Regions from separate parts of the Shewanella sediminis HAW-EB3 genome, predicted to be linked through region 1. Evidence: predicted binding sites of a transcription regulator. Region 1 holds the regulator's gene; each other region holds the start of a gene.
What was found. Region 1 encodes LexA, which represses DNA repair genes until DNA is damaged. Its sites were predicted from a motif close to TACTGTATNNNNATACAGTA; they were not measured.
Positions count from the first base shown of each region.

Region 2: the regulator LexA is predicted to act here: its motif matches at 6,160-6,179, upstream of recA (recombinase RecA).
Region 3: the regulator LexA is predicted to act here: its motif matches at 4,130-4,149, upstream of dinB (DNA polymerase IV).
Region 4: the regulator LexA is predicted to act here: its motif matches at 3,936-3,955, upstream of SSED_RS13065 (YebG family protein).

Region 1 covers NC_009831.1:224,442-232,546, reverse strand. Annotated here, with positions in the region: gene SSED_RS01040 (AraC family transcriptional regulator) at 1-996, shown strand, start outside; gene mtr (tryptophan permease) at 1,067-2,323, opposite strand; gene plsB (glycerol-3-phosphate 1-O-acyltransferase PlsB) at 2,323-4,746, opposite strand; gene lexA (transcriptional repressor LexA) at 4,897-5,517, shown strand; gene SSED_RS01020 (cell division inhibitor SulA) at 5,514-6,026, shown strand; gene coxB (cytochrome c oxidase subunit II) at 6,445-8,019, shown strand; gene ctaD (cytochrome c oxidase subunit I) at 8,029-8,105, shown strand, end outside.
Region 2 covers NC_009831.1:1,537,980-1,546,084, forward strand. Annotated here, with positions in the region: gene surE (5'/3'-nucleotidase SurE) at 1-507, shown strand, start outside; gene SSED_RS06655 (protein-L-isoaspartate(D-aspartate) O-methyltransferase) at 504-1,139, shown strand; gene SSED_RS06660 (peptidoglycan DD-metalloendopeptidase family protein) at 1,180-2,094, shown strand; gene rpoS (RNA polymerase sigma factor RpoS) at 2,171-3,142, shown strand; gene mutS (DNA mismatch repair protein MutS) at 3,375-5,954, opposite strand; gene recA (recombinase RecA) at 6,295-7,356, shown strand; gene SSED_RS23930 (RecX family transcriptional regulator) at 7,531-7,686, shown strand; partial or broken gene SSED_RS06680 (IS110 family RNA-guided transposase) at 7,666-8,105, opposite strand, start outside.
Region 3 covers NC_009831.1:4,170,228-4,178,332, forward strand. Annotated here, with positions in the region: gene SSED_RS17865 (M17 family metallopeptidase) at 1-1,176, opposite strand, end outside; gene SSED_RS17870 (aminoacyl-histidine dipeptidase) at 1,506-2,966, shown strand; gene dinB (DNA polymerase IV) at 3,011-4,093, opposite strand; gene SSED_RS17880 (GGDEF domain-containing protein) at 4,278-5,255, opposite strand; gene nqrM ((Na+)-NQR maturation NqrM) at 5,394-5,615, opposite strand; gene SSED_RS17890 (FAD:protein FMN transferase) at 5,675-6,691, opposite strand; gene nqrF (NADH:ubiquinone reductase (Na(+)-transporting) subunit F) at 6,837-8,084, opposite strand.
Region 4 covers NC_009831.1:3,020,841-3,028,945, forward strand. Annotated here, with positions in the region: gene pepN (aminopeptidase N) at 1-10, opposite strand, end outside; gene prc (carboxy terminal-processing peptidase) at 132-2,204, opposite strand; gene proQ (RNA chaperone ProQ) at 2,234-2,875, opposite strand; gene msrC (free L-methionine (R)-S-oxide reductase MsrC) at 3,143-3,622, opposite strand; gene SSED_RS13065 (YebG family protein) at 3,640-3,924, opposite strand; gene SSED_RS13070 (paraquat-inducible protein A) at 4,142-4,768, shown strand; gene SSED_RS13075 (paraquat-inducible protein A) at 4,761-5,402, shown strand; gene SSED_RS13080 (MlaD family protein) at 5,380-8,004, shown strand.

The DNA.
Region 1 (8,105 bases):
ATTCGCGTCTGTTATGTGAAACCCGTTTTTGATGGCGTCGAGCAGGTTTATGGTCTCAATCACCGGGCCCTGTCAATTCCCGATGCGCTGATGAACGAGCCTATGGCCTTGATCCCTTTTACCCAGTTTGGTGAATGGTTATCTGAGTTAGCCCTCCTTACTCAAGACCCCGCTTACATAGTTAAACTAGAACAACAGCTAAACTTCGACCGACTCGATATCAGCGGCATCGACCTGTTATCGACCCCGGATCTGGCCATGAGTATACGTCGCATCAACTATGGCATCGTCAGCCTGCAATCCGGCGGCAGTTACTATGTCAGTATGTCCGGAAAGATAATGAAATGGTGCTATAAAAATCCCTACGCCTTTAAGCAGGAGAAAAGCTACGACTCTCTCAGGGTCGCCATCATGCTGCTTAATGCACTGCGTCACTTTCTGGGTGGTAAATATCGCCCGATTCAGGTACGTATCAGTGGTTCGGCTGTCGCGCAGCGGGAGACGGAACACCTGTTTAAATGCCCGGTTATCTGGAATGCTGCGCAAACTGAAATTTGGTTGGAACTTGATGATATGCTGCAGCCTTTGATAGAGCCGCAGTTAGAAAACAGCCCGGTGACCATGACACGTTCGCTATTTGAAAAGTACCTCAATATGCCGCAACCCCACGACACCCCGAAGGTGCTTTTCGAAATGGTCAATTATGCAAGATTTTATGGTTTACCTAAGATCGAAGATATTGCCAAACTCTTCAATATCTCTAAGCAGCAGCTGCAGAGGCGATTACAGCAGCAAGGTTTCACTTTTTCTGCCTTGTGTAGTTACATCTACAGTAATCAAGCCATCAAATATATGCTCGATGGTAAGAGTGTCGCGGAAATTAGCCCCCTTTTGGGATATGCGAATCAGCAAAGCTTCAGCCGAGCCTTTAAACGACTCAGAAAATGTACCCCTCAGCAATATCTCGACAGGCTCAACCAAAACAAGCCTGATTAACTAGGGGTTAACCTCAGGCATAAAAAAGCCCTCATCGAGGGCTATTTTATCTATCTTTCGATTTAGTTGGCTAACCGTAAACAGGCAATAACTCTGCCATCGCAAGCAGATGACACGCTCCGGTGACCACACCAAACAAAATGACGATGGCAATCACAAAGGTCCCACCAGGAACCCTAAAGCTCTCGCTGTTTGGATAGAGCTTCCGGGCTTTATAGGCCATCATAGCCGGCACAATCGCCGCCCAGATAGTCGCTGCCAGTGCCGCAAAACCTATTGCAATCAGGAAACCATTAGGGAACAACAACCCCAGTACCGTCGGTGGCAGGAAAGTTACCGCTGCCGTTTTAAAACGACCGCTACGAGACTCATCGAAACCAAAGAGATCGGCCAGGTAATCGAATAATCCTAAGGTAACTCCTAAGAAAGAGGAAGCTACCGCCAGGTTAGCAAAAACCGTTAGCATGGTCGTTAACCAACCACTGCTCATCACATCGGATAGGGCGCTAACCAGTACCCCCATATTGCCACCCTGGGCAATAATATCGACAAAATCATTGCGAGGGATATTCCCCATGGTCGCCACCAACCAGCACACATAGATAACGAAGGCTATCAGGGTTCCGGTGACAATCGCTTTTATAATGGTGCTGGCGTCTTTCCCATAGTATTTAACCAGGCTGGGCACATTACCATGATAACCAAAGCTCACTAATCCAAAGGGGATAGCCGCCAACATATAGGGCAGATATCGGCTCTCTCCATCTGGCGTGAACAACTTCACCGTATCGATCTCTATCAGTAAATTACCTACGGCGAGAAAGAAAGTGATGATCATTCCGCCAAGCATAATGGTCGTGATCCTATCGACAGCCTTAGTACTGATAAAGACGATAAAGGCCAAACCCAGCGCAAATACCAGCCCGGCCAAGCTTTGTGGCAGTTCGATCCCTGCAGCCGCTAAACTGTGATTAACGATAGAGCCGCCACCACTGATATAGGCATAGGCCAAAATATAGAGTACGAATGCGATTGATAAACCATTCACTATTCGCCAAAAGTTACCTAAGGTTTCCCGTGTCAGGGTATCGAAGCTATCACCGGGCTCGAAGTGTAGATTGGTCTCGAGTAACAACAGACCCGACACCAGCATACAGAACCAGACACCTAACATCATGACAAGTGAATAGGAAAACCACATACCGGCACCCACAACAGGCAATGAGAACATTCCCGCCCCGACCGCAGTTCCGGCGATGATCATGGCTCCACCAAGCAAAGATTTACTCGCTGCTCCATCTTTAGCAGCGTTCATATGGTTAGCCATTAATCTTTATGCTCCGCAGTCACACTATCGACAATCGTCTGCCTGACAGACGAACGGAGCAATCCATTCGCTCGCTCCCGGATCCTTTGGACATCGACTTTATTACCGTTATCAGACAGGTAACCTAACTCCTTGAGCTTGACACTGAGTGCTCCATAGAGCTTCTTATCATAAAACTCAGGGGCTGTAATACCATGCAGCGCGCCTAATCGCTGTGCCAGCTTGTGGCTTTCACGCTCAAGATCGGAACGCTCCATCTTGGGGCAAACCGCCAACAGATTGAAGATAATGGCGTAACGCTGTAACGTTTCACCGACCGTTCCCGCGAGTAATAAGAGTTGATTCACTTCGGTCTCGATAATACTGAAACCATCATCCTCGGTAACGAGGCCTTGAGCGATAAACAGATCCAAAATCTGACCAACAAGCTTATCTGTATCTTCCACGCCCATAAATAACTCAGCCTGAAGCAGAGGGTAGAAATCCTTGATGATATCGATAATCTCATCTCGTGAGATATGCTCATGCTGAGTCAGGCAGCTAGCTACCAGAGAGGGGATGACCATCAAATGAATAATATTGTTACGATAGTAAGTCATAGCAACGGCGATACTCTCGTCGATTGAGATAATATCCCCGAGAGGATCACTATCAAGCTTAATTTTCTTAAGCTCCAACCCCTGCTGAACCAGAGACTTACCATCCCCCTCTACCACTGAGGTATAAGAGGTGTAAGGTAGATCCTTAAGTAATTTAAGATAGAGGTCTAACTGCTTCTCCAGCTGAGACCGCTCTAATGCATTTTGCTCTGACGCTAATAAGACTAAACTGGTCAAGGTGACGGAGCTGACTGCCGCAGCATCGTTAATATTGGTCATAACCTGATTGGCCAAGGTATTCACCATAGGCGTCAACCACTTAGGTCTCTGCTCTGGCTCTTTGGCAATCTCTTCTTTCCAATCGGGTTTCTGTTCATTTAGAAAACTATGCAACGTGATGGGCTTACCGAAATTCACATACCCTTGGCCGAAATTGCCTAGCTTACGCAGGGCACCAAATACCTGCCAGACAGATTCTTTCTTTTTCTTCTTACCGCTCAATTCCTTATGGTATGTCGCCACCTCCATCACATGATCATAACCGAGATAGACAGGAACCAGAGTCACAGGACGCTTCATGCCACGCAGGACACTGTTCAGCGTCATAGCCAACATGCCGGTCTTAGGTGCGAGTAACCTTCCGGTACGTGAACGCCCGCCTTCGGTAAAATACTCAACAGAATAGCCTTTAGTGAAAAGCTGATCTAAATATTCACGGAACACGGTGGTATAAAGCTTGTTTCCTCTGAAGCTGCGACGAATAAAAAAGGCGCCACCTCTGCGGAACATGGGGCCTGCAGGCCAGAAATTAAGGTTAATACCTGCTGCGATATGCGGTGGAACCATCCCCTGATAATAGAGGATGTAGGAGAGCAACAGGTAATCCATATGACTACGGTGACACGGCACATAGATGATCTCATGGCCATCATGGTGCAGCCGTCGAACCTCTTCCGCCCCTTTAATGTTGATGCCTTTATAGAGTTTATTCCACAACCAGGTCAGAAAGCGCTCGGCAATTCGAACCAGGCTATCGGAATAGTCTGCGGCGATCTCATCCAGGTATTCCATCGCTTTCGCTCTGGCTTCAACCTCGGTGATCTTCTTGCTCGCCGCTTCCTCTTGAATCGCCTTCTTCAGGGTCTCGGAATTAATGAGCGCATGGAACAGTGCCTGCCGCTTAGGCAGAACCGGCCCCGTCATCACTTTACGCTGTCGACTAAAATGAACTCGAGCCACTCGAGCCAGTTTCTGGGCTATACGTTTATCGGTTCCATGTTCATCGGCCATATAGCGCAATGAAACGGCACTCGAAAACTGCACAAAATTATGTCGTCCCAAAAACAGGATCATCAGACACTTTCTAAGCCAGGTGGGGTTTTCACGCTCAAGTACAGCGGCCTTCATGGTGTCATCTTCTTTTCCCGGAGTTCTTCCCCAGTAAAGACTGACTGGCACAAGTTGAATATCGAGCTCAGGGCGCTCTTTATGGATCTTCAGCAGACTCATAAAGCTATTCAGAAAGAAATGATTGCTCTCTCTTTTCCCCATGAGGGGTTTAGCGCCTTCGAGACACACTACTCTTGGCGCCGACTCACCACCGACTTCGAGTGGCTGATAGGGGCTAGGAAGACCTAGATCTGCGGTGATTTCACTTAAGGCTGCAATATCACTGACAGACTCAGTTTTCATCACATAAGCGAGAGGTTTATCCGGATCTAAATTAAGATCTTTGAAGGGTTCGTGGGGCACAACAATAGTGTGTACCAACTTGTTCTGTAACCAGCGTAATGATTTAAACCAAAGAGAGTCTTGTTTGGACATTTTTCTTATGCAATGTGAGCCATGTTAATTACTGCATAGAATACCAGAAAATGGACAGGGATACCCAAAACCTTAAAATTTGGTTAATACTTGCGCTGAAAGAAATACTGTATATACTAACAGTTACTGTATAGAAAGACAGGATTCACCATGAGACCATTAACACCAAGACAAGCCGAGATCCTTGAACTGATTAAACGTAACATTGCAGATACAGGCATGCCGCCTACCCGTGCAGAGATTGCGAAACGTTTAGGATTCAAGAGTGCCAATGCCGCAGAGGAGCACCTTAAGGCATTAGCTAAAAAAGGCTGTATTGAGATTATACCAGGTACATCTCGTGGCATTAGACTGACTCAAGCCAATGAAAGCGAAGAGGAACTTGGCTTACCATTGATAGGTCAAGTAGCCGCTGGTGAACCGATACTGGCTCAAGAACATGTCGAACAACATTACCAGATCGACCCTGCTATGTTTCGCCCAAGTGCTGACTTTCTACTGAGAGTACGTGGGGACAGCATGAAGAATATTGGTATCCTGGAGGGAGATCTTCTTGCCGTTCATAAAGCCGAACAGGCTCGAAATGGTCAGGTTGTTGTCGCTCGTGTAGAAGATGACGTCACGGTAAAACGTTTTGAAAAAAAAGGTAGCATCGTCTACCTACATGCCGAAAACGAAGACTACTCTCCAATCGTCGTCGACCTTACCAGTGAGAGTTTAAGCATCGAGGGCTTAGCCGTCGGCGTTATCAGAAACGGAGACTGGCAATGAACTCATTAATTGGCAACAGTCCACGTCACCCTGGGTTATGGGTAAATCTTGAAGATCCATTATCGAATGAACTGCAAGGCTGCACAGTCTCTTCAGTAACAACTCATACCCAAGGGCGTGATGAATTGCAGATGCTGAGTGCCCAACTGGCTTCATTGAGTCATCGAGGTCAGTGGATTGTGCTGATTAGTCCTCCGAACATAGGTTACAAACAGATGTTAACCGATGCCGGAGTGAGGATGGATAGAGTCCTGCTCGTTCATGCTAAAGATGAAGTTGAAACCCTGTGGGCCATGGAAAAAGCACTCACAAGTGGTACATCCAGTGCCGTTATAAGTTGGACCCAATCCTTAGATGCAAGAGATAATCGTCGCCTACAGATCGTCGCTAAAAGTGCTCGTGCAGTAGGTATTGTGATTGAAGTTGCGAATGGCCACTTACATGGAAAAGCCCACATGAACGGCGTTGAGGCATTTAATCAACCCAGTTTGTTTGGTTCATTACACTAGCCTAAATTAATCATTGCTTTACATTACGGCCCCTTCGAGAGGGGCTTTTTTGTGCCTGAACATAAAAAATGTTTAATTATTGATCTTGATCAATATTTGTCCAGCAAGTAAGTTTAAGTCAGTAACAACGATAATTTGTTATATCCGAACAATTTAACCAGCTACGAAGTACATCAACTCTCTGACACAAGAGTGCATTGATCTACCGGGTCTAAATCGGGAGGGATATACTCAGCCGTAAGTGCAGATGTGGTTCAGCCTAGCAGCCATCAATAAGACTGCTTACTTTGCAGATAAAAGTAAAACCGCCAACGCACTTTGAAGTCATCGTTGCTTTTTTGGGAACTGAAGAGTTTGCATAGAGCAGAGACTTACTGTGTGACTCTTCTTTGTCTTTCTATGACAGAGGAGAAGTCTAGTGAAGCAAAAGTTGTATGGTTTGCCGGCGTTATTATTTTCGCCTTCTATCTTAGCTGCGGATATGCCCCTGAACATGACTCAAGGGGTAACAGAGATTAGTGGGCGGGTGTACAACCTGCACATGATCATTCTGTACATCTGTTGCGCTATCGGTATTCTGGTGTTTGGCGTGATGATCTACTCGATGATCAACCATCGCAAATCCAGAGGTGCGGTAGCTGCTAACTTCCACGAAAGTACTAAAGTCGAGATAGCCTGGACGCTCGTTCCTTTCATCATTCTCGTTCTTATGGCTATTCCTGCGACCAAGACCTTAATCGCAATGGAAGACCCTTCAGATGCCGATCTGACAATCAAAATCACCGGTTCTCAGTGGAAGTGGCATTACAGCTATTTCGATCACGATCTCGAATTTTACAGCTTGCTCTCAACCCCAAGAGAACAGATAGAGGGTACTGAAGTAAAAGGCGAAAACTACCTCCTCGAAGTCGACAAACCTTTAGTTCTCCCGGTAAACAAGAAAGTCAGATTTTTAATGACCTCCGACGATGTCATCCACTCCTGGTGGGTGCCAGCGTTTGCAGTGAAAAAAGATGCCAATCCGGGTTTTATCAATGAGGCCTGGACACGGATTGATAAGCCCGGTGTTTACCGCGGTCAATGTGCCGAACTTTGCGGCAAAGACCACGGGTTTATGCCGATCGTTGTCGAAGCTCTTTCAGAAGTAGACTTTGATAAGTGGGTGATTGCTCAGAAGCAGCAAGCGAACAATGCAGAAGCTGAAGCGAAAGCCGCACTTTCGAAAACGTTGAGCATGGAAGAACTCATGGCTAAAGGCGAGCAAATCTACCTAGCTCGATGTGCCGCTTGTCATCAACCTAATGGCGCTGGTCTACCCGGTGTATTCCCTTCTCTTATTGGTAGCCCCATAACCATAGGCCCTGTCGCGGCTCATGTCGATATCGTCGTCAATGGTAAACCAGGAACGGCTATGCAAGCTTTTGCTAAGCAACTAAATGCTACTGAAATTGCTGCGGTAGTGACTTTTGAGCGTAATGCTTGGGGCAATGACTCTGGTGATACTGTCCAAGCAGCTGATGTCAGCTCTGGTGGTTCGAGTTCTGCAGCCTCCAACGATTCAAGCACCGCAATCCCTGCCACTTTACCAGCAAGCCAGCCTGAGACTGAGCAAGTTAAAACGGCTGTGGCTGAAACGGCAAGCAAAGTTGTTGAGGAAGTTGAAGCGGTTGTTTTAGATGACTTAACGATGGATGAACTTATGGCCGTGGGTGAGAAGGTCTACATGACTCATTGTGTTGCTTGTCACCAGGCTGCAGGTACCGGATTACCCGGCGCTTTCCCTTCATTAGTCGGCAGCCCAGTGATCACAGGACCAATAAGCGGTCATCTCGATGTTGTCATCAATGGTAAACCGGGTACTGCAATGCAGTCATTTAGCTCACTACTCACGCCACAACAGTTAGCTGCGGTGGTGACTTATGAGCGCAATGCATGGGGTAATAACTCCGGTGATACCGTTCAGGCTTCTGACGTTGTTGGTCACGGAAATTAAGGGATTAAAATGAGCACAATTACACAAGATTCACCAGCAGCTCAGGACGATCACCATGATGACCATCATCATGGGGCGCCAAAAGG
Region 2 (8,105 bases), 1.3 Mb from region 1:
GATGAGCCCGATATGGTGGTATCCGGCATCAATGCCGGGGCAAACTTAGGTGATGACACCTTGTACTCAGGCACCGTTGCTGCGGCGATGGAAGGGCGGTTTCTCGGCTTACCCGCAATTGCCATCTCATTGGTTGGCTCAACGCTTACTCACTACGAAACTGCGGCTCATTTCGCCTGTAAGGTGATAGCCGGATTGTTGAAGAAACCGATCGCACAAGATCAAATTTTAAATATTAATGTACCCGATCTTCCCATCGAACAGGTGAAGGGGATCAGGGTGACGCGCCTGGGGGCAAGGCATAAAGCCGAAGGTATGATACGTACTCAAGACCCCGCCGGGCGTGATATTTTTTGGTTGGGTCCGCCCGGTGATGAGCAAGATGCCAGTGATGGCACCGACTTTCATGCCGTGACTAATGGCTATGTGTCTGTAACGCCATTGACGGTTGACTTGACAGCTTTTGAACAGATCTCAACAATGCAACAATGGATAGATAAGATATGAATGGGGTAGCGACAAAGTCCGCGTTGAATCTGGCGAGAAGCTTGTATGAGGCAGGGATTAAAAATGAAGGTGTTTTAAAAGCCTTGGCTGATACGCCAAGAGAGATGTTTTTGGATGCGGCGCTTGGTCACAAGGCTTATGAGAATACAGCATTACCCATAGGGCAGGGACAAACTATCTCTCAACCCTATATTGTCGCAAGAATGACTGAACTTTTATTGGAAAATGCACCTAAAAGAGTGTTAGAGATAGGCACTGGCTCAGGTTACCAAGCCGCCATCTTAGCAAAGCTTGTTCCTGAACTATGCACGGTTGAACGCATAAAGAGCTTACAGATCCAAGCAAGACTGCGTCTTAAGAGGCTGGATCTTCACAATATCTCTTTTAAGTATGGAGATGGTTGGAAAGGCTGGGCTAATAAAGGGCCGTTCGACTCCATTATGGTTACGGCCGCTGCCAGCACTATCCCTGAGGCGTTGCTTACTCAATTAGCGGACAAAGGCGTGCTCGTTATACCTGTAGGTGATGAGTCTCAACAATTACTCAAAGTGGTCCGTCATGGCGATACCTTCAGTTCTGAAGTGGTCGAAATGGTTCGGTTTGTGCCATTGGTTAATGGTGAACTGGCATAGCATTCTGCTTGTGGCCGAGAATTAAGTTTAGGAGCATTTTTTGGTAGTTGCGTTTAAGACCTGTTGGGGCGGTCTGTTTTTTTGCTTCCTATCGCTAATTTTAGTCGGCTGCAGTTTTCAGTCTGATAGGCCTGCACCTGTGGCAAGCGTCAATATTCCTGTTAAGACAGCTTATAACAAAGGTTCATTAAAATCTGATTCTTATCGCGTAAAGCAAGGTGATACCCTCTACTCAATAGCGTGGGCATCTAACAATGATTTCATTAAATTAGCTAATAAAAACAAGCTGAAAAAGCCCTATACTATCTTCCCCGGTCAGAAACTTAACCTTAATTTGACACGCCCTGTTACAAATAGTCAACAGTCTAAAAGCGCGTCAAATAATAGTCCGAAAGTTGTACCTGTGAAGCAGAAAGTCGCTAATAAACAGGTGGATAGTAGGCATGTTTCGGCTCGGGAAGTAAAAGCGACACAGTCAAAAAAATCACTTGATCAACATCGCAAGTCTGCGTATTCTGTAACAAGCAATCAACAAGATGTTAACCAGCCTATCCACAGGCCAACGAGTACCCTTCCAAAGAAGGTAAGCAAGTGGCAGTGGCCAAGGAGAGGCAAGTTGATTGGCACTTTCTCTGCCAAAGAGCAGGGGAATAAAGGAATTAAGATAGCAGGGAATCGTGGTGACATCATAAAATCCGCAGCCGATGGGCGTGTTGTTTATGCGGGAAGTGCACTTCGAGGCTATGGAAACTTAGTCATTATCAAACACAGTGATGATTACTTAAGCGCCTACGCACATGCTGATAAGATCTTAGTCAAAGAGAAGCAGTTTGTAGCAGTAGGGCAAACGCTGGCAAAAATGGGTAGTACGGGTACTGATCGGGTTATGCTACATTTTGAGATCCGTTACCATGGAAAATCCGTTAACCCACTAAAATATTTACCTAAACAATAATGGTTTAGGAGCCAATTTTGGCATTTGGAGGATAGTAAAGTGCAGTAATTTTTGAAAAAATTTGGGAGATCATTTTATGGGTCGTAAAAACAGTACCGCAATAGCGGAGCCTTTAGTGGACTTGTCTAAGAACGAGTCTGATAGTGTCACTAAGAAAGGAAATAAAGCACAAGAAAATGAGCTTGAACAGCAAGTGCAGGATGATTTACAAAAAAATCTGGATGCTACTCAGCTGTACTTAAGTGAAATTGGTTTTTCCCCCCTACTGAGTGCGGAAGAAGAGGTTTATTTTTCCCGTAAAGCCCTAAAAGGCTGCGGAAAATCTCGTAATCGCATGATAGAAAGTAATCTAAGACTTGTCGTCAAAATTGCCCGTCGTTATAACAATCGTGGTTTAGCGCTATTGGATCTCATTGAAGAGGGAAATCTAGGCTTGATCAGGGCTGTTGAGAAGTTTGATCCCGAGAGAGGGTTCCGTTTTTCAACCTATGCAACCTGGTGGATCAGGCAGACTATTGAACGTGCGATCATGAATCAAACCAGAACGATTCGTTTACCGATCCATGTGGTTAAAGAGCTCAATGTTTATCTGCGTACTGCCAGAGAGCTGGCACATAAGCTAGATCATGAGCCAACGGCTGAAGAGATCGCAGAAAAGCTTGATCTTCCCAGTGCAGATGTCAGCCGCATGTTAAAGCTAAATGAACGGATCACTTCAGTTGACACGCCCTTAGGTGGAGATAATGATAAGGCATTACTCGATGTGCTTGCCGATGATGATAGTGTTGGCCCGGACTATAAAGTTCAAGATGAGGATATGTCTAAATCGGTAGTAAAATGGTTAGATGAACTCAATACAAAACAGAGAGAGGTGTTAGCGCGCCGTTTTGGATTGTTGGGATATGAACCATCGACACTTGAAAATGTGGGCAAAGAGATTGGGTTAACCAGAGAGCGAGTTCGTCAGATCCAGGTAGAAGCATTAAAACGACTCAAAGATCTGCTCGGATCTCAGGGATTATCGGTTGAGGCTATTTTTAAAATTTAGCTTGTATAACTGCTTAACGCATTTGAGAGTTCTGACTTTTTTAGGCAGTTAATTACTTAATATGATAATGCTCTGATGAGTCCTTATCTCTTTATAATCATATTTATCGGTTTTGGTTTGTCAGTATTCGTTGTAGATAAATGATGATTTATATCAGGCATTCAGGATAACTAAAAAGCGCACATTTATGTGCGCTTTTTGTTATTTGAAATACAACCATTTCTGATTGGTATTAGCTCGTTAACCGCTTAAGCTCATACAAGATATCGAGTGCCTGTCTTGGGCTCAATTCATCGGGATGTATCTTATCTAATGCGTCATTTAAGGCGGAATTTACTGGTTCATCAAATACCATACTCTGTTGATTTGAGGTAGTCATCGAGTCTACGGCGCTGTTCGTGTCACGACTTTCTAAGTGGTGTAGCTTATGCTTTGCGGCGGTAATGACCTTGCCTGGAACCCCTGCCAGTGCGGCAACCTGCAAACCATAACTTTTACTTGCAGCGCCTTCCTGAACAGCATGCATAAACACAATAGTGTCACCATGCTCGATAGCGTCAAGGTGCACATTTTCAACGTTGGATATGAGCTCGGGAAGTTGAGTCAGTTCGAAATAGTGAGTGGCAAATAGGGTCATAGCTTCAATTTTCTGAGCTAAATATTCGGCAGCTGACCAGGCCAGAGAGAGACCATCATATGTCGAGGTTCCTCGACCAATCTCATCCATCAGTACCAGACTTTCCGTGGTGGCATTATGAAGAATATTTGCCGTTTCAGTCATCTCAACCATAAAAGTTGAACGACCCGAAGCAAGATCGTCGGCTGCACCGATACGGGTAAATATGCGGTCAACAGGACCGATTACTGCACTCTGGGCGGGTACATAACAACCTATGTGCGTCATTAAAGTAATTAAGGCTACCTGGCGCATGTAGGTAGATTTACCGCCCATATTCGGTCCGGTCACGATTAACATTTTTCGTGCAGGATTCAAGGTGACCGGGTTAGCAATAAATGGCGTTTGGCTCACCTGTTCCACAACAGGGTGACGCCCGCCTTCTATATGTATACCGGATTTTTGTGATAGTGTCGGGCAGCTGTAATTTAATGTTTCGGCACGCTCGGCGAAGTTATTTATTACATCGAGCTCGGCGGCGCCCTGTGCAAATAGTTGTAAGTCATGAAGCTTAGGCAGTATCTGATCGAAGAGTTGTTCCCACAACTGTTTCTCGAGTGCCAGCGCCTTTCCCTGACTGGATAGCACTTTCTCTTCATGCTCTTTAAGCTCTGCGATGATGTAGCGCTCAGTATTTTTGAGTGTCTGTCTGCGCTGATAGCTCAGTGGAACCAGATCAGACTCTCTTCGGCTGACCTCAATATAGTAGCCATGGACCCGGTTATAGCCGACCTTAAGTGTCGATATACCGGTTTGCTCTTTCTCTCTGGCTTCGAGCTCAGACAGATAATCGGTCGCGCCTTGACTCAGTGCTCGCCATTGATCCAGCTCGGCATTATAGCCCTCTTTAAGTACGCCACCGTCGCGGATAAGCATTGGAGGGTTATCTACAATCGCGCGCTCTAATAGCTCAAGTTCATCGGGGAATTCGCCGAGCATTCTTGCCAGATGATGCAGGTGAGCCGATTGGCAGTTAGCAAGAGATTGCTGAATTTCGGGTAACAGGGATATGGCTTGCTTCAGGCGGGCAAAATCTCTTGGCCTTGCGCTACGAAGGGCCAACCTTGCGGTGATCCGCTCGACATCGCCCAAAGCTTTTAGCTGAGGTTCGAGGGTCTCGAACAGATTAGTGTCTAATATCTCGGTTAATGCACTCTGACGAGACTCGATCTGCTGTTGGTTTCTTAGTGGCTCATGGATCCAGCGCTGAAGCATACGGCTACCCATAGGCGTTGCCGTATTATCCAGTACAGAGGCTAAGGTATTTTCATGACCGCCCTGGAGGTTTACCGTGAGTTCGAGGTTACGCCGGGTTGCGGCATCAAGGACGATACTGTCACTTTGGTTGAAGCGAACGATTGAATTAATATGTGGCAATGCCGTTCGTTGCGTGTCTTTCACGTACTGCATTAAACAGCCGGCAGCTTGAAGTGAGAGGCGCGCATTGTCCAGGCCAAAACCACGGAGATCTTTTGTGCCGAATTGATCCAGAAGTAATTTTTGGCTGGTATCGAAATCAAACTCCCATTCAGGACGTCTGCGTTTACCGTTAAAACCGGAGATTAATCCCATCTCAGAGAAATCTTCGCTATAGAGTAGCTCGGCAGGGTTAGTCCGTTGCAGCTCGGCTTCAAGTGCCTCGGTCGAGGCAAGTTCTGCGACGACAAATCGACCCGAGCTGATATCTAAGGTGGCGTACCCATATCCGCTCTTGCCATGATAAACGGCGGCGAGCAAGTTATCCTGTTTTTCTTGCAGCAGGGCCTCGTCGGTCAATGTACCGGGCGTCACAAGGCGTACGACCTTTCTCTCAACCGGTCCCTTAGATGTCGCCGGATCGCCCACTTGTTCGCAAATGGCGACAGACACCCTGAGTTGGACCAGCTTGGCTAAATATCCTTCAACCGCATGATAAGGCAGGCCCGCCATAGGAATGGGATCGCCGCCACTTTTTCCTCTGGCAGTGAGTGAGATCCCCAATAATTCAGAAGCCTTTTTAGCGTCATCATAAAAAAGTTCATAGAAATCACCCATGCGATAAAAGAGCAGCATCTCCGGATGTTCAGCTTTTAGCGTCAGGTATTGACGCATCATAGGTGTGTGTTTTTCTAAATTTTGGGTATCGATAGCATTCATCTACAAGTCGTCTCTTTTCTGACGTATTAAACAGGCTACCTCAACGAATTGAGTGCCATAAATAGTTGGCGCCAATATTATCAATATTTTCGCCATTGTTGAGCCTTTTGTCGTGAAAAATCGTGAGATTGAATTTTATTAGCCGTAACAGAGGCTTCGATAGTCGAATTGAGTGCGAGAAAAAATAATCATGAACAGTACTTGATACTGTATGATTGTACAGTATACTAGTTTGCATATTGAGGCTCCCCGACTGGATATGTTTACTTGATAAAGTTAAGTCGTGGAGTCAACACGAGATTTATATCAGCGTAATCGCTGTGCCTCTGAGGATATTGAAATGAAGATAGACGCGAACAAAGAGAAAGCACTTAACGCCGTTTTAGGGCAGATCGAAAAGCAATTCGGTAAAGGCTCTATCATGAAGTTGGGCGAGAATCGCTCAATGGATGTTGAGACTATCTCTACCGGTTCACTCTCTCTGGATATAGCCCTGGGCGCCGGCGGTCTTCCGATGGGACGTATCGTCGAGATTTACGGCCCTGAATCTTCGGGTAAAACAACTTTGACGCTTGAAGTTATTGCTGCAGCCCAACGTGAGGGTAAAGTGTGTGCTTTTATCGATGCGGAACACGCACTGGACCCTATCTACGCTAAAAAGTTAGGTGTGGATATCGATAACCTACTTTGTTCTCAACCTGATACCGGTGAGCAAGCATTGGAGATTTGTGATGCCTTAACTCGCTCAGGCGCCGTCGATGTTATCGTTGTCGACTCGGTTGCGGCATTGACGCCTAAAGCCGAGATTGAAGGTGAGATTGGTGATTCCCATATGGGACTTGCGGCTCGTATGATGAGCCAGGCGATGCGTAAGCTTGCGGGTAACCTCAAGCAAACCAACACCATGCTTATTTTCATTAACCAGATTCGTATGAAGATTGGTGTGATGTTCGGTAATCCTGAAACCACCACGGGTGGTAATGCGTTGAAGTTTTATGCTTCGGTTCGTCTCGATATTCGCCGTACCGGTGCAATCAAAGACCGTGATGAAGTTATTGGTAACGAGACTCGCGTTAAGGTTGTGAAAAACAAGATTGCAGCGCCGTTTAAGCAAGCTGAGTTCCAGATCCTTTACGGTCAGGGTATCAACAGCACCGGCGAGCTTGTCGACCTGGGTGTTGCCCATAAGCTCGTTGAAAAAGCGGGTGCCTGGTACAGCTATAAAGGGGATAAGATCGGCCAAGGTCGTGCTAATGCCGGTAAGTACCTGATTGAGAACCCTGCCGTTGCACAAGAAATTGATGTAGCCCTTCGTGCCTTACTGCTAACACCGGCAGCGCCAGTTGCAGATTCTGCAACCGGAGATGAAAACATCGATCTTGAAACGGGTGAAGTGTTTTAATCACGCCAGTGAGTTAAGCGTTTAAACGTTTAAATGAGTAAAGCTGAAAGCCATTCGGCACACTATTTCGCGGTGGCGCAACTTGCGCGCCGCGATTTTTTTGCGTTGAAGTTAAGAGCAAGCTCAGACTCAAGGGCTTTGAAGCCGTTGAGATTGAAGAGGTGTTAGGCAGATGTGGCCAGTGGTTTTCTCGATGATAGTCGCTATGCTGAGTTACTCATCTGCAGTCACATCAGTAAAGGCCATGGTCCGACACGGATAAGGCTGGTTATGGCCCAAAAGGGGCTGGATAAAGATATCATTAACCTTGCCTCTTTTGCTTATTCCTAGCAGGTTATCTTTACCGCCACTGCTATGTTGCTTTGGCACTAAGCCGCACCAAGCTGAAAAATGTCTACCGTTGGTAAAATCTTTTCCTTCTCCAGCTGCTGCGTAAAAAGCTGTTGAAGTCACAGGACCAATGCCGGGAACAGTTTCTAAACGTTGGCAAATTTGGTTCTCTTTTCTCTCTTCTAGCACTTGGTCGTCGCAGCTTTTGAGTCGCTTCTCGATATCTGTAAACTCTTCATAAAGCTCATTAAATATAAACCGCCCCTTCACTGTAAGTTCATTGTCCTCATCAGCTAAAATATCTGGAAAAGTCGTCCTAAAAGCCGCTTTGCTTTTTGCTATCGCAATGCCGTACTCGGTCAACATACCTCTAACTTGATTAATTAAGGCGGTAGACTGTTTGTTTAAACGTTCCCTCA
Region 3 (8,105 bases), 1.6 Mb from region 1:
AGCATTCTCGACCGTCGCAGTATAACCACCATAACAGCGGACCACGTGGCCGGTAAGCGTGGCGACAGAAAAGAGTTCAGGCTTTATCGCTTTTTCAGCCTGCATTCTGAGATGGGACAGGAGATCCGCTAACACTAAACGTCCTTCCGCATCCGTATTACCTATTCTGACTCTGACACCGGCATGACTGGTAATTATCTCATCGGTCACAAAGGCTTCGCTGCCAATGCTGTTTCTTACTAAGCCAAGTTCGGCGACCACTCGAATACCTTTAGGCTTAAGCAGAGATAAGGTTTTCATCAGGCCGGCAACGGCTGCGGCGCCACCTTTATCGCGGCTCATCCCTGCCATACCACCAGCAACTTTAATATCAGCACCACCGGTATCATAAACCACACCTTTACCGGCAAAGAAATAGGTGCGTTCGATAGACCCCTCTCCCACATACTCTAATTTCACGACACGTGGTTGATGTCTCGACACCGCAAAAGATGAGCGTCCGACAGCGCTTAACAAGGGATAATCTCGCTCCAAGACATCTCTATCTTCGATCACACCGACCTTGAGTCCCGAGTCCCGGTAAGCCGCAACACAGTAGTCGGCAAATGCCGGCGCTGACATTCGCTCGGGCTCGGTGCCACAAAGATCCCGCGCCAGAGTCCGCCCCGCCTCGATGGCGTTCAGGCTCTGTGATGCTTTAGATGAGTTAAGCAAACCGATAGCCTCAAATTCCGGGTTGTCCCCTTTAGCTTCGCGAAGTTCAAGCGCCTGCCATAACTCCTGACCGCAAGAGAGCGCGGCGACTTCGGAAGCAAATTGATACCTGAGATCACCATTTTTAGCCACCAGCAGTAACGGACGAGTTGCGCCGGCGTCCTTAGCTAGCCTGATACCGGCTCTGGCCGCATCTGCAAAGACTCTGACATCTTCAAAATCATCATTACTGTTTTTCACAGGAGATATGATGAGTCGCCCACCGGCTAACCCGGGGGCAAACAGTAAAGTAGGAGAGTGACCGACGCGCTTATCTACCTTAGCGCCATGGTCTGCCAACAGTGAAATCTCATCGAAGCAAGTTTGGGTTATATCGGCAGCGACGACAACGAGTGCATCCCAGCCGCTACCTTCAAAAATTGCATCATCATCTTGTACATCAACAAAATTAACCTGAGCCATAAACCATCCTTTTGCTTGTGAGATCAAATCGATATCATTGCGGGCAGTGAGTACCGAATCGAATATTGATAACCCCGAACCTACTTTTCTAAATAGTTGCCGAAGTTAAAATTATCTAGTTTGGGCAGACAATATGCCCCTAAATCCACTTCAATGCCAAGCTCTTTTGTCGAGCTTCTTTGCCTTGAAAGGATCACAATGGCAACTTTCGCTGACACTTAAATTACCGGCAGACACTCACAGGAAACACTCATCTCCGAAAGTCCCCCAAACACTGTGGTAAACTATGGCCATTTTTAGCCTCATCGACTTTAAAAGAGGAGTCATCAGTGACAGCATTAAGTCAATTACAACCTCAAGCCCTGTGGCAGTGGTTCGAACAAATTTGTGCAATTCCCCATCCATCTAAACATGAGCAGGCTTTGAGCGAACATATTCAAGCCTGGGCCAAAGATAAACAACTCGAACTGGTTGAAGATAAAGTCGGTAACCTCATCATTAAGAAGCCTGCTACACCGGGTATGGAAAACCGTAAGGTTGTTGCCCTGCAGGCTCATATCGATATGGTGCCGCAGAAGAACTCTGATAAAACGCATGATTTCGAGAAAGACGCGATTGAACCTTTTATCGATGGTGAATGGGTAAAAGCGACCGGAACAACCTTAGGTGCCGATAATGGTATCGGCATGGCGTCTGCATTAGCCATTTTAGGTTCAGACGATATTCCTCACGGCCCACTGGAAGTCCTGCTGACAATAGATGAAGAAGCGGGCATGACGGGTGCATTTGGACTGGAAGCCGGTTACCTGAATGCAGATATTCTGATCAACACAGACTCTGAGCAGGAAGGCGAGATCTACATGGGTTGCGCCGGTGGTGTTGACGGACAGATTAGCGTGCCTATGGTTTGGCAAGCTCCTGAGCAAAGTCACTCAACCTACACCTTAACCCTTTCAGGCTTGAAAGGTGGCCATTCAGGGGTAAACATTCACTTGGGTCGCGGTAACGCGAATAAACTATTAGCTCGCTTCCTGTTTAACCATGCAGACGAATTAGCCTTAGAGTTAACGAACTTCACTGGTGGCTCTCTGCGAAATGCTATCCCACGTGAAGCCTCGGTAAGCTTTATGCTGCCAGCTGAAAACATCACAAAACTTGATGCCCTGGCGAAAGAGTTTCAGGCGTTAGTAAGAGAAGAGCTTGCTATTGCCGATCCGGACATGGTGCTGGAGCTACTCGAAGCCCCGGCTGCTAAACAAGTGATGAGCGAAGATGCTCAGAATATGCTTATCGACCTACTTAATGCGTGTCCAAATGGCGTTATCCGCATGAGTGATGAGGTTGAAGGCGTTACTGAAACATCATTAAATGTAGGTGTGATTAGCACAGAAGCAGAAAGTGTTGAAGTTCTTTGCTTAATTCGCTCTCTTATCGATTCTGGTCGCCAGGAAATTGAAACTGTTTTAACTTCACTCACCAACCTAGCCGGTGCTGAAATCCAGTTTAGCGGCGCATATCCAGGCTGGAAGCCAGACAACAGCTCACCGGTAATGGCATTGGTACGCGAGACCTACGACAGCATCTACAACAAAGAGCCTGTGATCATGGTGATTCATGCCGGACTCGAGTGTGGTCTGTTTAAGAAACCCTACCCTGAGATGGATATGGTATCGATTGGCCCAACCATTCGTTACCCACACAGTCCGGATGAAAAAGTCTTGATTGAAACCGTTGATCAATACTACAAGCTACTGTTAGCCGTACTGGAACGTATTCCAGAGAAAGGTTAAGTTTATCAGGCCCTAGGTTCCAGAACCTAGGGCCTGGTTACTTCTTAAAACCCAAGGTCCATCTGCGACTCTCTCACTTCATTCTCTTCGGCTGTTTTAATATCAGACTGACTCGCTAAGCCTACGGAAACGCCAAGTAATCGAATGCCTCGCCCCTGCTGCCGCTCTAACGCCTGTGAAAGTAGATCATAAAACAACTTTACCGACACCTCATCGCTTCGATGCTCTATGGTCGTCTGTTTAAAATCATTAAACTTAAGCTTAACGACCTGCTTATGGATGGTGCGATCTTTGGCGCTACGCTTTATTCGAGTCGCTAACTCCTGGATCAACTGGGGCATTACCCCCTGACACTGCTCTAAGCTATAGATATCCTTAGCCAGCGTGGTCTCTACGCCCACGGACTTTCGTTCCCTGTGGGGAGAGATATTACGAGTATCGATACCTTGTGCACGTTCAATCAATACGGAACCAAATTTCCCAAATCGCTCAATTAACGCCGCTTCAGGATAAGCCTGCAGATCGCTACAGGTGATTAAACCGATATCTTCAAGTTTTTTGCCAGTAACCTTGCCCACTCCGGGGATCTTGATAAGCGGCAGATCCTTTACGAATGCCGGGATCATATTGGGCGTTATCACATACTGTCCGTTAGGTTTATTAAGATCTGAAGCTATCTTTGCGAGAAACTTAATGGGGGCGATTCCGGCTGAGGCGGTTAACCCCGTAAGTTCAAATATCTCTTGTCGAATGGCCTCAGCGATTAATGTTGCCGAACCCTGACACTGGGTGCAGTCGGTGACATCGAGATAGGCTTCATCGAGTGAGAGCGGCTCTATCAAGTCGGTGTAGTGAGAAAAAACTTCCCTGATCTGTGCCGACACCTCCTTGTAAACGGACATGCGTCCCGGCACCAATATCAAATCGGGGCAGAGTTTCAGGGCATAGCCCGAGGCCATGGCTGAGCGAACACCAAATTTCCTGGCTTCATAGTTACAGGTACTGATGACACCTCGCCTGTCGCTTCTTCCTCCCACGGCGATGGGTTTCCCCCTTAACTCAGGGAAGTCACGCATCTCCACCGCGGCAAAATAACAATCCATATCGATATGAATGATTTTTTTCACTAAACTAAATTCAAAAATAGTACCTGTCAAACAAGATACTGTATATTTAAACAGTACTCAAGTGAAAGCACATAAAAACAGAAAGGAGCCCTAAGGATCATGCTTAGGGTTAGCAAGTAGTTGGCAGCAGACTGAGATTAGAACTGTTCGTAGATCATCTTAAGCTCAGTTAGTTCAAGAATACTCAAAAGATTTCGATATCGTCCTCAAACTTCTTAAGGGAAATTAACTCCTGAGATACCAGCTCTTCAAATATCTCAATTCGGTTACGACCATTTTCCTTGACGTAATAGAGAGCCTGATCGGCCTTTTCCAATAAACCACTGGCTTGCTCACCAGGCAATACCTCAGTCATCCCCATAGAGAGTGTGACCTGGATATTTTGATCATGAAACTCATACAACTCGTTACAGAATCGCTCGCACTTAGCACGCACCCTCTGTTTAGTATCGGGAGCAATCAAGAGCACAAACTCGTCGCCCCCAAATCTGAACATTCCGTCACTCTCACTGAATACGTTTCGCATAACCGTGACTAAATCCAACAGGATTTCATCGCCATAGAGATGACCGAAAGTATCATTGATCAATTTAAACTTGTCGATATCAAAAATACAGAGCCAATAACTCAATCTCTGATCATCGAGCCCGGAATTTTGATAGCTGGTTTCACTCGCCAGCTTCAACCTGCTCTCGAACGCCTTTCTATTCAGTAAGCCGGTCAGCACATCTGTTTCACATTCGATAACGATGGTGAGAAAATTTTCATAAACCTTAGCGAAGCCATTTAACAAATTAATATTTTGATCGGAAAGACAGGTAATTTTTACCCATAGCACCTTAACAATACAGTTATTTAAAATGATAGGTATGGCAACTTGTGCCGGAATAGTATCGCGACAGTAGTAAGTTTGACGCATCGACACACAATGAGTAAAACAAGCTAAGCTTTTCTTTAATCCACCGGCATCATTGAGTAAATGTTCGGGAAGAATAACCTCTTCCCTGTCATCATCTGATAGAGAGGTATCGAGTATCTGTACATCTATGGGGGCGATAAACTGTCTAACGGTGGAGATAAGGCTGGCGGTAAGTGACTCTAGCTGACGTTGTTCCGTCAAATGAACAACTGAATCTAATATAACTTCCATGTCAAAACTCATCGGCTATCCTCATTCATCGACAAATCATAGAAAAAGTATAGTCAAACATCTTCGGGGGTCGTTGATTTTCGGGCATAAAAAAGCACCTTTTACTAGAAGTGTTAGTTAAGGTGCTCAATTATGGTGAATCTAAGTTAACTAAAGAATGCGATTCTTATTAAGCTTTTCTAATCGTTCCGCTTCGGCCATCTTAGCCTTGCGGTTTTCACATGGGTCATCGCAATCACACGCCTTCTCAATTCCGAGTGCGCCTAACCCACCGCAACTACCTGCAACGGCTGTGCGTTTAACCAAATAACCGATCGACATTAATAAAAAGAACAGCAGTAACACTACAAATGCCGCTATAAATGTACTCATTATGCACTCCAACAATAGCGTGATTAGAATATTATACCATCAAATCACTATCGAACACGTTACTTACCTAAAAATGGCTTAAAGGCATCACTATAGAAAACGTTAAAGCCATCATCCTGCTTCTCGATCAACATGATCGCAAGACTCTCTTGCTCGGCAAGCTCCAGTGACGCCTGCGACCCCATCACCATCATAGCGGTAGCGTAACCATCGGCTACCATAGACTGTTTATGTAAGACGGTAACCGACGCTAATCTGTGATCGATAGGGTAACCGTCACGAGGATCGATAAGGTGAGAGAATTGACGTCCCTCCTCCTCATAATAATTACGGTAATCACCAGATGTTGCAACCGCCATATCGCCCGGTTCGATCACCTGCTGTATCTCACGATCATCAACATCGGGTTGTTCGATGGCGACGCGCCAGGGAGAGCCATCAATCTTCTGGCCAAATACACTCAACTCACCGCCCACCTCGACCAAGTAACCCGATACCTGATACTTATCGAGCAGAGATGCAACAACATCGACACCGAAGCCCTTGGCAATCGATGAGAGATCCACATACAAGTCAGGATTGGTCTTGCTAAGCTTGTTACCATCGAGGTGCAGATATTCGATGCCGGTCTTGGCTTTCGCAGCGGAAATGACTGCCTGAGAGGGCAATGCTGTCGGACGTTTGTCGGGCCCGAAGCCCCATAGATTGACCAGCGGTCCCAAGGTGATATCAAGCGCACCACCTGTAACCTTATACAGATGTATCCCCTCGGCGATAACAAATGCCGTATCTTTCGATACCGTCACCGTCTCTTCATGGCCCATATTGTTAAAGCGAGACAACTCGGAGTCGGGCCTGTAAGTCGACATCTGATCATTGACCTTTTCCAGTGCCAGATCGATCTCGGCTTGTAACAGGTTAACCTCAGGCAGTTGCTCATTAGGAACAACTTTGATGTGATACGTCGTGCCCATGGTATTACCCGAGAGCGACACAAGTTCAGCTGGTTGAGTACAGGCTGAAACAAAAAAGGCTAGCCCAATAAGAGCTAACCAGTTTACTAAGGTCTTTTTCATTTTGACCTGGATCCTTAATCACTATTCTACTTATGTCGTCTGTTTCGAAGAAGAAAAGTGCACATGACGAATTATCTATGCCCACTTTTCCCGGTTCAAATCAGATGACAACGACTTCAGCAGATTCTAGCTTTATAAGAAGTAATTAGCCACCGAAGTCATCCAGCAGGATGTTTTCATCTTCGACACCTAAGTCTTTAAGCATACCGATAACTGCGGCGTTCATCATTGGAGGACCACACATGTAGAACTCACAATCTTCCGGCGCTTCATGGTCGCGCAGGTAACTTTCATAAAGTACATTATGAATGAAACCAGTCTTGCCTTCCCAGTTGTCCTCAGGCTGAGGATCAGAAAGTGCCACATGCCAATCGAAGTTCTCGTTATCAGCCGCTAAGCCATCGAAATCTTCAACATAGAACATTTCACGCTTAGAACGGGCGCCATACCAGAAGCTCATCTTGCGGTTAGTCTTAAGACGCTTAAGTTGGTCGAAGATATGAGAACGCATCGGCGCCATACCTGCACCACCACCGACAAATACCATCTCATTATCAGTCTCTTTAGCGAAGAACTCACCAAATGGACCCGAGATTGTCACCTTGTCACCCTCTTTAAGGCTAAAGATGTACGAAGACATCTTACCGCAAGGCAGTGTTAGGTTACGTGGCGGAGGCGTCGCAATACGCACGTTCAACAGGATGATACCTTCCTCTTCAGGATAGTTCGCCATTGAATATGCACGGATTGTCTCATCATCAACTTTAGATTCTAAGTTGAAGAAACCAAAGTGTTCCCAATCGCCACGGTATTCTGCAGGAATATCATAATCTGCATATTTAACGTGATGAACAGGCGCTTCAATTTGAATGTAACCACCGGCACGGAAAGGTACCGAGTCACCATCAGGGATTTGAAGCTTAAGCTCTTTAATGAAAGTGGCCTTGTTATCGTTAGAGATAACGGTACATTCCCACTTCTTAACACCGAAGATCTCCTCTTCGAGTTCAATTTCCATATCGGTTTTCACGTTTACCTGGCAAGATAAACGACAGCCCTCACGAGCCTCACCTTTATTGATATGGTCCATCTCAGTTGGCAGAATATCACCGCCGCCTGATTTAACATGTACTTTACACTGACCGCAAGTACCACCGCCGCCACAGGCGCTCGGTATAAAAATACCCTGCTCAGCGAGTGCACCAAGTAACTTACCACCAGCAGGTATGCTGATCCCTTTTTCAGGATCATCATTAATACCAATTGTAATGTCACCACTGTTCACTAACTTTGACTTGGCAAATAAAATGATTAGCACCAAACCTAAGACAATAGCGGTAAACATACTCACACCGAGGTAAACCTCGAGAGGAGTAGATTTAAGAATATCCATTAACTTATCCTTAAAAGTCCG
Region 4 (8,105 bases), 2.7 Mb from region 1:
TTGTTGTCATAAACAGGCCTTAAATCCTTTTTACATACTTATAATACCAACTGGTATAAATAAACTAAGTTTGGGATGTAACAGATATGAAAAAACGCGCCATTGGCGCGTTTTTAATTATTTAACTCGTTTTACTTTGATTCGTTTTTAGCCACTCTTTCGATATCGACCATATCGAGAGTGATATAAACCGTTTCATCACGGAAAGCATCCGGTGTAACCAGTTCATCTTCATCTGCATCCGATTCAGTTTCTGTATCTTCTGAATCGAGCGACTTAACAACCTCTAAGCCTTGGCTCACACGACGTTCATTAAGACGAACGAGCTGCTTCTTGTCATTGGCTTCGCGCTCTGCAATACGTTCACTCTCAACAAGAGAGACCGTTTTTTCATCATGATGCTGCTTAAATTCGGCAATATCTTGGTAAATATAGCTAAACTCAACATCTTGCTTAATACGAGAATCGTGCTTAACAGACAAGTTACCGATCATGTTAGGGCTAACATCACCCAGAGTGCCATATTGTGCAACCGGCACTTTATCCCAAGGCAATGCATTCTCTTCCTCAGCTTCACCATACTCACCCGGCTCTAAAGCACTCGGGAATGAAATATCCGGTGTAACACCCTTAAGCTGAGTACTGCCACCATTGATACGGTAGAACTTAGCTATGGTGTACTGAACGTGACCAATTGGCTTCTCATACATATCATAGATACGGCCGAGGCTCTTATGCTGCTGAACCGTACCTTTACCGAAAGTCGACTCACCGACAATCAGCGCACGGTCATAATCCTGAAGTGCAGCAGCGAAAATTTCAGAGGCAGAAGCACTATAACGATCAACCATGACTGTTAATGGTCCGCTATAGGTGGTACGGCCGTCATTATCTCGATTTTGCGAGACCTTACCATTGGCATCTCTTATTTGTACAACCGGACCTTGCTCGATAAACAATCCGGTTAAGAGTGTAGCCTCGGTTAATGCACCACCACCGTTGCCCCGCAGATCAATAATAACACCTTCGACCTGCGCTTTTTTCAGCTTAATCAGCTCTTTAGACACATCTTTAGACAGATCCATATAGAAGCCTGGGATCTGGATGACACCGACCTTACGATTAGCATAGAGACCTTCATCTGGCTCTATCACCTCAGAGGTAGCTGCACGATCTTCGAGTCTGATCTTATCTCTTACTATGGTCACTTCGAATGTTTTAGCCGAAGAACCACCTTTTTTAGGTAAAATCTGTAAAACGACTTTACTGCCCTTAGGGCCTTTAATCAGCTCGACAACATCATCGAGACGCCAGCCAATGACATCAACAATCTCTTTGTCATCCTGGCCAACACCGACAATCTTATCTTCCGGTGATAACTTTTCACTCGTTGCTGCGGGCCCGCCAGCAACCAGACTCTTGATGACGGTATAATCATCATCCATCTGTAATACGGCACCAATACCCTCAAGACTTAAGTTCATCTCCATCTGGAAACGTTCAGCATTTCTTGGAGAGAGATAACTGGTGTGAGGCTCTACGGTGCGAGAAAAGGCATTCATCACGCCTTGAAAAACATCTTCACTCTTAGTCTGACTAAGGCGCTTAATCGCATTGTTATAGCGCTTCTCAAGAACGGGAACAATTTCATCCCACTCTTTACCGGTTAATTTAAGGTTTAACGCATCATATTTGACTCTTTGACGCCATAACTCGTTGAGTTCAGCCTCATCTTTCGGCCAGGCGGCATCTTCACGATTAAACTGATACTTATCATTAGCAAGAGTAAAATCCATCTCTTTGTCTAAGAGAGATAATGCATATGAGAAACGGTCATAACGACGCTTTTGAACGAGTTCGAACATCTTATAAGCAGGAGTCAAATCACCACTTTTAAGCATGTCATCAAACTGTTTCGAATAAACAGCAAAAGTATCAAGATCTGTTTGTAGCAATACATTACGACGGTAATCTAATTGCTTGAGGTAGCGCTTGAATACCTGCTCGGAAAACGCATCATCAAGATCAAATCTGTGATAGTGAGAGCGAGTAAAGAGGCCAGTAACGCGCTTACTGGCTACTTTATGCTGCGGTTCCTGCGATAGTGCGGGTAACTCGCTGAATGGAATTGATGGGGTTAACGCCCACGCCGAGAATCCTACAAAAATACTGGCGATTGAGGCAGCCAGGGTAATTTTTCGCATCAACAAGTTACTCCTTTACTATGAGATAGTTACAGCATTATGTGTTCAATACGTACTTTAACGGTTAAACCTGAATCTAACTGTACCTGAACATCTTCTTTCTTAATGTCTAAGATAACGCCAGCAACTGGTGTCTTACCTAGTTTGACATTAACACGCTGATTTTGTTTCAGCTCATTTAACACAGCAGGTGTTAAAATAACTTCCGGAGCTTGCTCTTTAACCGGCTTAGGTGCTGGTTTTGCACGTTTAGCAGCAGGTTTCTTTGCTGGCTTTTTATTCGCCTTAGCAGCCTGACCTTCGCTCTTAGCGGCAGCGGCTTTGGCTACACGCTTAGCTTTAGCCTTCTCTTGACTCTCTTTAAGAGTAGACTGAGCATGGTCTATGTGCTCTTGCTCTAACTCACCACAAGGGGTTCCGTCTAAGTCGATACGCTGTGCACCGGCTTTAACGCCCTTTAGGTAACGCCAACTACTAGTATAGCGTCTTAAGGCAATTCTCAATTGAGTTTTACTGACTTTAGAATCATCAGCTAACCTTTCAGCCAAATCCTGAAACAATCCAATTTTTAATGGCTTCGTTTCACCCTCGGCGATAAAGCACAAAGGAAATGTTTCATATAAATACGCAAGAATTGCGTTGGTGTCGGTCAACTTCTCTGTTGATTCCATCATTACTTCCACAGTTAAAAAAGGGACACTAGTTGAACATATCGAAAAGATACGCCACCAAGAGTCGTTTATATTTGTCTGTCTTAGGCCAAGTACAAGCTCCAATAGCAACATTGAAACTCGATACGAAGAACTGAAACAGCAAACATACCTTAGCAATTACAATTAACAAACGCCAAGCTTTCATTCCACGAATGGAAATATCTCGACGCCCTTATCATTCGAACCGCCTATTATAAACGGGACTTTGACGATTGCGACCATCAATTATGATAAATTGGTTGTAGTTTGAGCAAATAACGCCTTTTCAAAGCTATTTACCAATTTTTCCAGTCCAACTTGGTCAGTTTCAGCGAATCTTGCCAGGCTTGGGCTGTCAATATCGAGGACGGCTACCACTTCGTGATCACGCATAATAGGGATCACAATCTCTGAATTACTAGCCGCATCGCAGGCAATATGACCATCAAATTGATGGACATCGGCAATCCGCTGAGTCGTGCCCTCTGAAGCAGCCGTTCCACACACACCTTTTCCTAGTGGAATCCGCGTGCAAGCCACTTTACCTTGAAATGGACCTAATACTAACTGTTTATTTTTTAAAAGATAAAACCCTACCCAATTCAAATCATCTAAGGCGTCATTTATCAAGGCCGAAAAGTTTGCCATTGCAGCAATCAAGTCATCTTCACCATCGAGTAGTGCCTTGGCTTGCCTATCCAGTGATGAGTAAAATTCCGTTATCATACAAACTTCCTAACAATTTATTTTTTCGATTCGGCTTTATTAGCCGTTTTTTTAGGCGAAGGTTCTTTTTTAGGCGCAACACCTTTCAATAAACTCATTAGTTGCTCTTTATGTTGTGCCAGATAGAAACTTAACTTTTCACAAGTATTTTCATCTATCTCAAGCTCGGACTCGGTCAAGAAAGGAGTGAGTTGATCCGCGATATCAAGCATCTTATCGTAGGCATCCGCCTCCTTCTTAGATGTAAATGTCATCTTCTCAACCCCTTCTCTGACCACAACAAATTTAGTAATAACTGCCATGACTGCCCTCATACTGTTTTTATATACAGTTACAGAGTCTCATAAAAACAAGTTCTTATGCAAGTACTCTGGAAAATCTGATAGTATCTGATTGATTATCGACACAGAGATCTTCCATGGAATGTGATTCAGGCGTGCTACGCTTAATCAACAGCGGTGGGTTATCTGCAAAAGACATGTATCAATAACGGGTGTAAGAAACGGATTGAAATCGGCGATGGAACAAGAATGTGCTGACAATAGTGTGGTGTTATGCCGCTCTTGTGACTTAGTTATCAGAAAACGTGCGCTACCTTCAGGCGTCCGTGCATTATGTCCTCGCTGTCATACAACTCTATACGACACGCCATACTGTTCAATCAACGGTATGTTAGCCTTGTGTTTAACAGCTTTACTTTTTTTGCTTCCGGCCAATGTACTGCCAGTGCTTGAGCTGCACTTTTTAGGCAGTGTCAGAACCACGACGATTATCGAAGGCGCTATGGCGGTATCGAATCAAGGCTATTGGATTGTAGGTATCGCCGTTTTAGTTTCAGCAGTCATCGCTCCTGCACTACTCATTTGGTCTGTATTCTGTCAAATTTTAATAATCAAATATCGTCTAAACTCCCCCTTTTTTCGTGCGGTACTGAAACGTCTACTCAGTTATCAGGGCTTGTTGGCGCAATTGAGCATGCTAGAAATTTATATGATCAGTATTCTCGTCTCTGTATTTCAACTCTCAGATTTTGCAGATATTTTCTTAGGGATGGGTACTTTTTGCTTCGGAATGTTATTTTTGGTCACCCTGTTTCTTCAACGTGAGTACAATCTGGAACATATGTGGAGTGTTTTAGATGAGTGAACTCAATAACAAGATGCAAGGCATAACGCTGGGTCTAACCCCCTGTCCCTCTTGCGGTAAACTATCTGTTCATTCAGATATTCACTGTAAGCGGTGTGGTAAAGCATTAGTATTGCGAGACTATTCCAGTCTCCATAAAAGTTGGGCCCTGTTGATCACGGCAACCATTTTATTGTTTCCAGCCAATCTCTACCCCATCACTATGTTGGTCAACAGAGGGCAGATCCGCCACGATACTATTTTCACAGGGATAGTCCACTTGGTCGAGTCGGATATGTTCCCTATCGCTGTCATTCTATTTACTGCCAGCATTCTGGTCCCTATGCTGAAGATCGTCGGGCTAACCGCATATTTGATCGCTATCAGTTTCCGACTGCCAATATCTAAACAGAAATTGATGATCGGATTTCATATCATTGAATGGATAGGACGTTGGTCGATGTTGGACCTTTTCGTTATATCAATAACCGCCGCACTGGTTAATATGGGCCAGTTGTTAGATGCTAAACCCGCACCGGCAGCCACTGCTTTTGCCTTGGTCATATTACTGACCCAATTAGCAGCAAAAGTGCTGGATACTCGTTTACTCTGGGATCGATTGGAATCGAAAGATGACGCAAATGGAAACACCTAAAGTCGTAAAAAAGAAGCTATTCTCGCCAATTTGGCTCTTACCTCTGGTTGCGCTAGCCCTAGGCGGCTGGCTGGGTATCAAGAGCATAAAAGAAGCCGGAATTGAGGTGCAGATACACTTTCCCAGTGCAACCGGGATAGATATTGGGAAAACCTTGGTTCGTTATCAAGGTCTCACCGTCGGAAAAGTTGTCGATATCAGTATTGATGATGATCTAAAGGGCGTTAATGTCGACCTTAAGATGGATTACCGTGCAGGGCCGTTTCTGAACGACGGCACTAAGTTCTGGTTAGTTGCCCCTAAAGCCTCAATTACCGGTGTTGAAGGCCTGGATGCACTATTTTCCGGAAACTATATCGCGATTCAACCCGGTGAGGGAGAGTCACAATCTTTCTTTGAAGCTGAAATCAACGCTCCGGCAGTCCAACCCGGCACTGACGGACTAGTCATAGAGTTAAGCAGCGACAACTTAGGCTCGTTGGATGTCGGTTCACAGCTTTTTTACCGCCAAATTCCAGTCGGTCAGGTCACCAGTTACCGTTTAGAGGGCTCTAAGCGCATATTAATGACTGCGTTTGTCAAAAAACAGTATGCACATTTGGTTAAAACAGACTCGCAATTTTGGAATGTGTCTGGGATCAGCATAGATGCCTCTCTTTCGGGTATCGAGGTAAAGTCTGAAAGCTTGTCGGCAATCCTTGCCGGAGGACTCAGTTTCAGTTCATCAGATGATGCACAAGAAGCGGCTAATGGCCAAAGTTTCCAAATTTATGACAATCAGAAGATGGCCCTCGGAGGCGTCGAGCTGACACTTACGGCAGACAATTCGGAAACGGCAAGTGTTGGCACTAAGATAGTCTTCAGAGGCATAGAGATCGGACGAATAACCCAATCGGATCTGACCGACATCGGTGTTCGATTTAAGGCTAAAGTGGATGAAGAGTATGCCCAACTTCTCTCTGCCACATCCCGGTTCTGGCTGGAAGGGGCAGACCTTTCGCTATCGGGTATCAAACATCCTGAGCGGCTCATCACCGGCAGTGTGATCAAGTTTTCACTGGGTACGGGTGATGCCGTTGAGCAATACACACTGCTCGACGAGGCTCCGGATCAAGATGCGCTATCCAAGCTGGTATTGACATTAAATGCAGACACCAACCCGGGTATCGGGGCCGATGCAGAGGTGCGCTACAAACAGATCCCTATCGGAAAAGTTAACGCCGTCAAGCTTAATAAAGCCCTTACGGGTGTCGAATACCAGATAGAGATATGGCCGGAGTTTTCGCAACTTATCACGGCAAACAGTTACTTTGTATCAGAGTCAGCCCTGGCAATTGATGCATCGCTCGATGGTGTCAGCGTACAGACCCGGGATTTAACAACTCTGACTAAGGGCGCTATTAGCCTGGTTCAGGGGAATAGCAGGAAGAAAGTTAAAAGCGACGCCAAGCTGCCTCTGTTTGGCACAGACCAAGATGCAACAACATTCTTTGCCAACCGTAACCTCACTAAGTTAAGCCTGCTCAGCCCGGATGGTGCAGATCTTAATCCTGGCTCTCCGGTCTATTATAAGAAGATGCAGATCGGTCGGGTAGACAGTATCGATTGGCTTTCAGGTTCCGAGGCATTTTCTATAAGAGTCAGTATTCAGAATCAATTTAAAACCTTAATTAAGCCCAACAGCGTATTCTGGCGCAACAGTGCCATGTCGGTTAATGCTGCGCTTTCCGGGGTAGAAATTGATGTTGCTCCCCTCCAGGGGGCACTGAAAGGCAGTATCAGTTTAGGCTTGCTCGACACCGATGCAAAGGGGAATAAAACCCATCTCTATGGATCAAAAAAATTGGCCCTGGCTCAGGCTAAAGCCATCACCCTCACCTTCCCGGCCGATGTGAAATTATCGGCCAAGGCCCCTATTCGCTACCAGGGTCATCAAGTCGGCGAGATTGAGCGTGTTTCCCTTAATAAAGATCTCACCAGCGTTACTGCCAGTGCTTACCTTTATGGCGATTACTCGAAACATTTTACCCAGGAAGATGCCCTTTATTATCTGGTCGATGCTCAGATATCCCTATCGGGAATTAAGGCACCGGAAACGATGCTCACGGGGCCCTATGTTGGTGTGATGCCAGGAGTGAGTTCTCGAGTCGGTCAAGCGTTTATTGGTGAACTGACAGCTCCTGTGATAGTTAAGCATGATTGGCTTCAATTTACCCTGGAAGATGTCAATCTGGGCTCAGTCAAGGCTGGCACGCCCATCATCTTTCGTGGTATCAAAATTGGTGAAGTGGATAGCTACCTTCTATCAGACACTGGCAATAGCGTGCGGATGAAGGCTCATATCGATAAGCAGTATCGTCATTTGGTGAATCAAACGAGTCAATTCTGGGATCTTTCTGGCGTGAAAGTCGATATAGGATTGTTTTCAGGCGCGCGGATAGAAACCGGCTCTCTGGAAACCATCATGGCCGGCGGTATTGGCGTGGTGACACAGGCGCAAACCAGCTCTGGCAATCAAGTATCGGCTGACGCGGTATTTACCTTGCATAACAAACTTAACCCTGCATGGTTATCTTGGGCTCCCATTCAGACAGCCCCGTGATTTCCGCGTAGTGCTTTACACCTAAGCCAGAATCGTCAGTTCTGGTTTAGGTTCAATTTTAGCTATATGTTCTAAAATAGATCCAATAGCTAATCCATTAA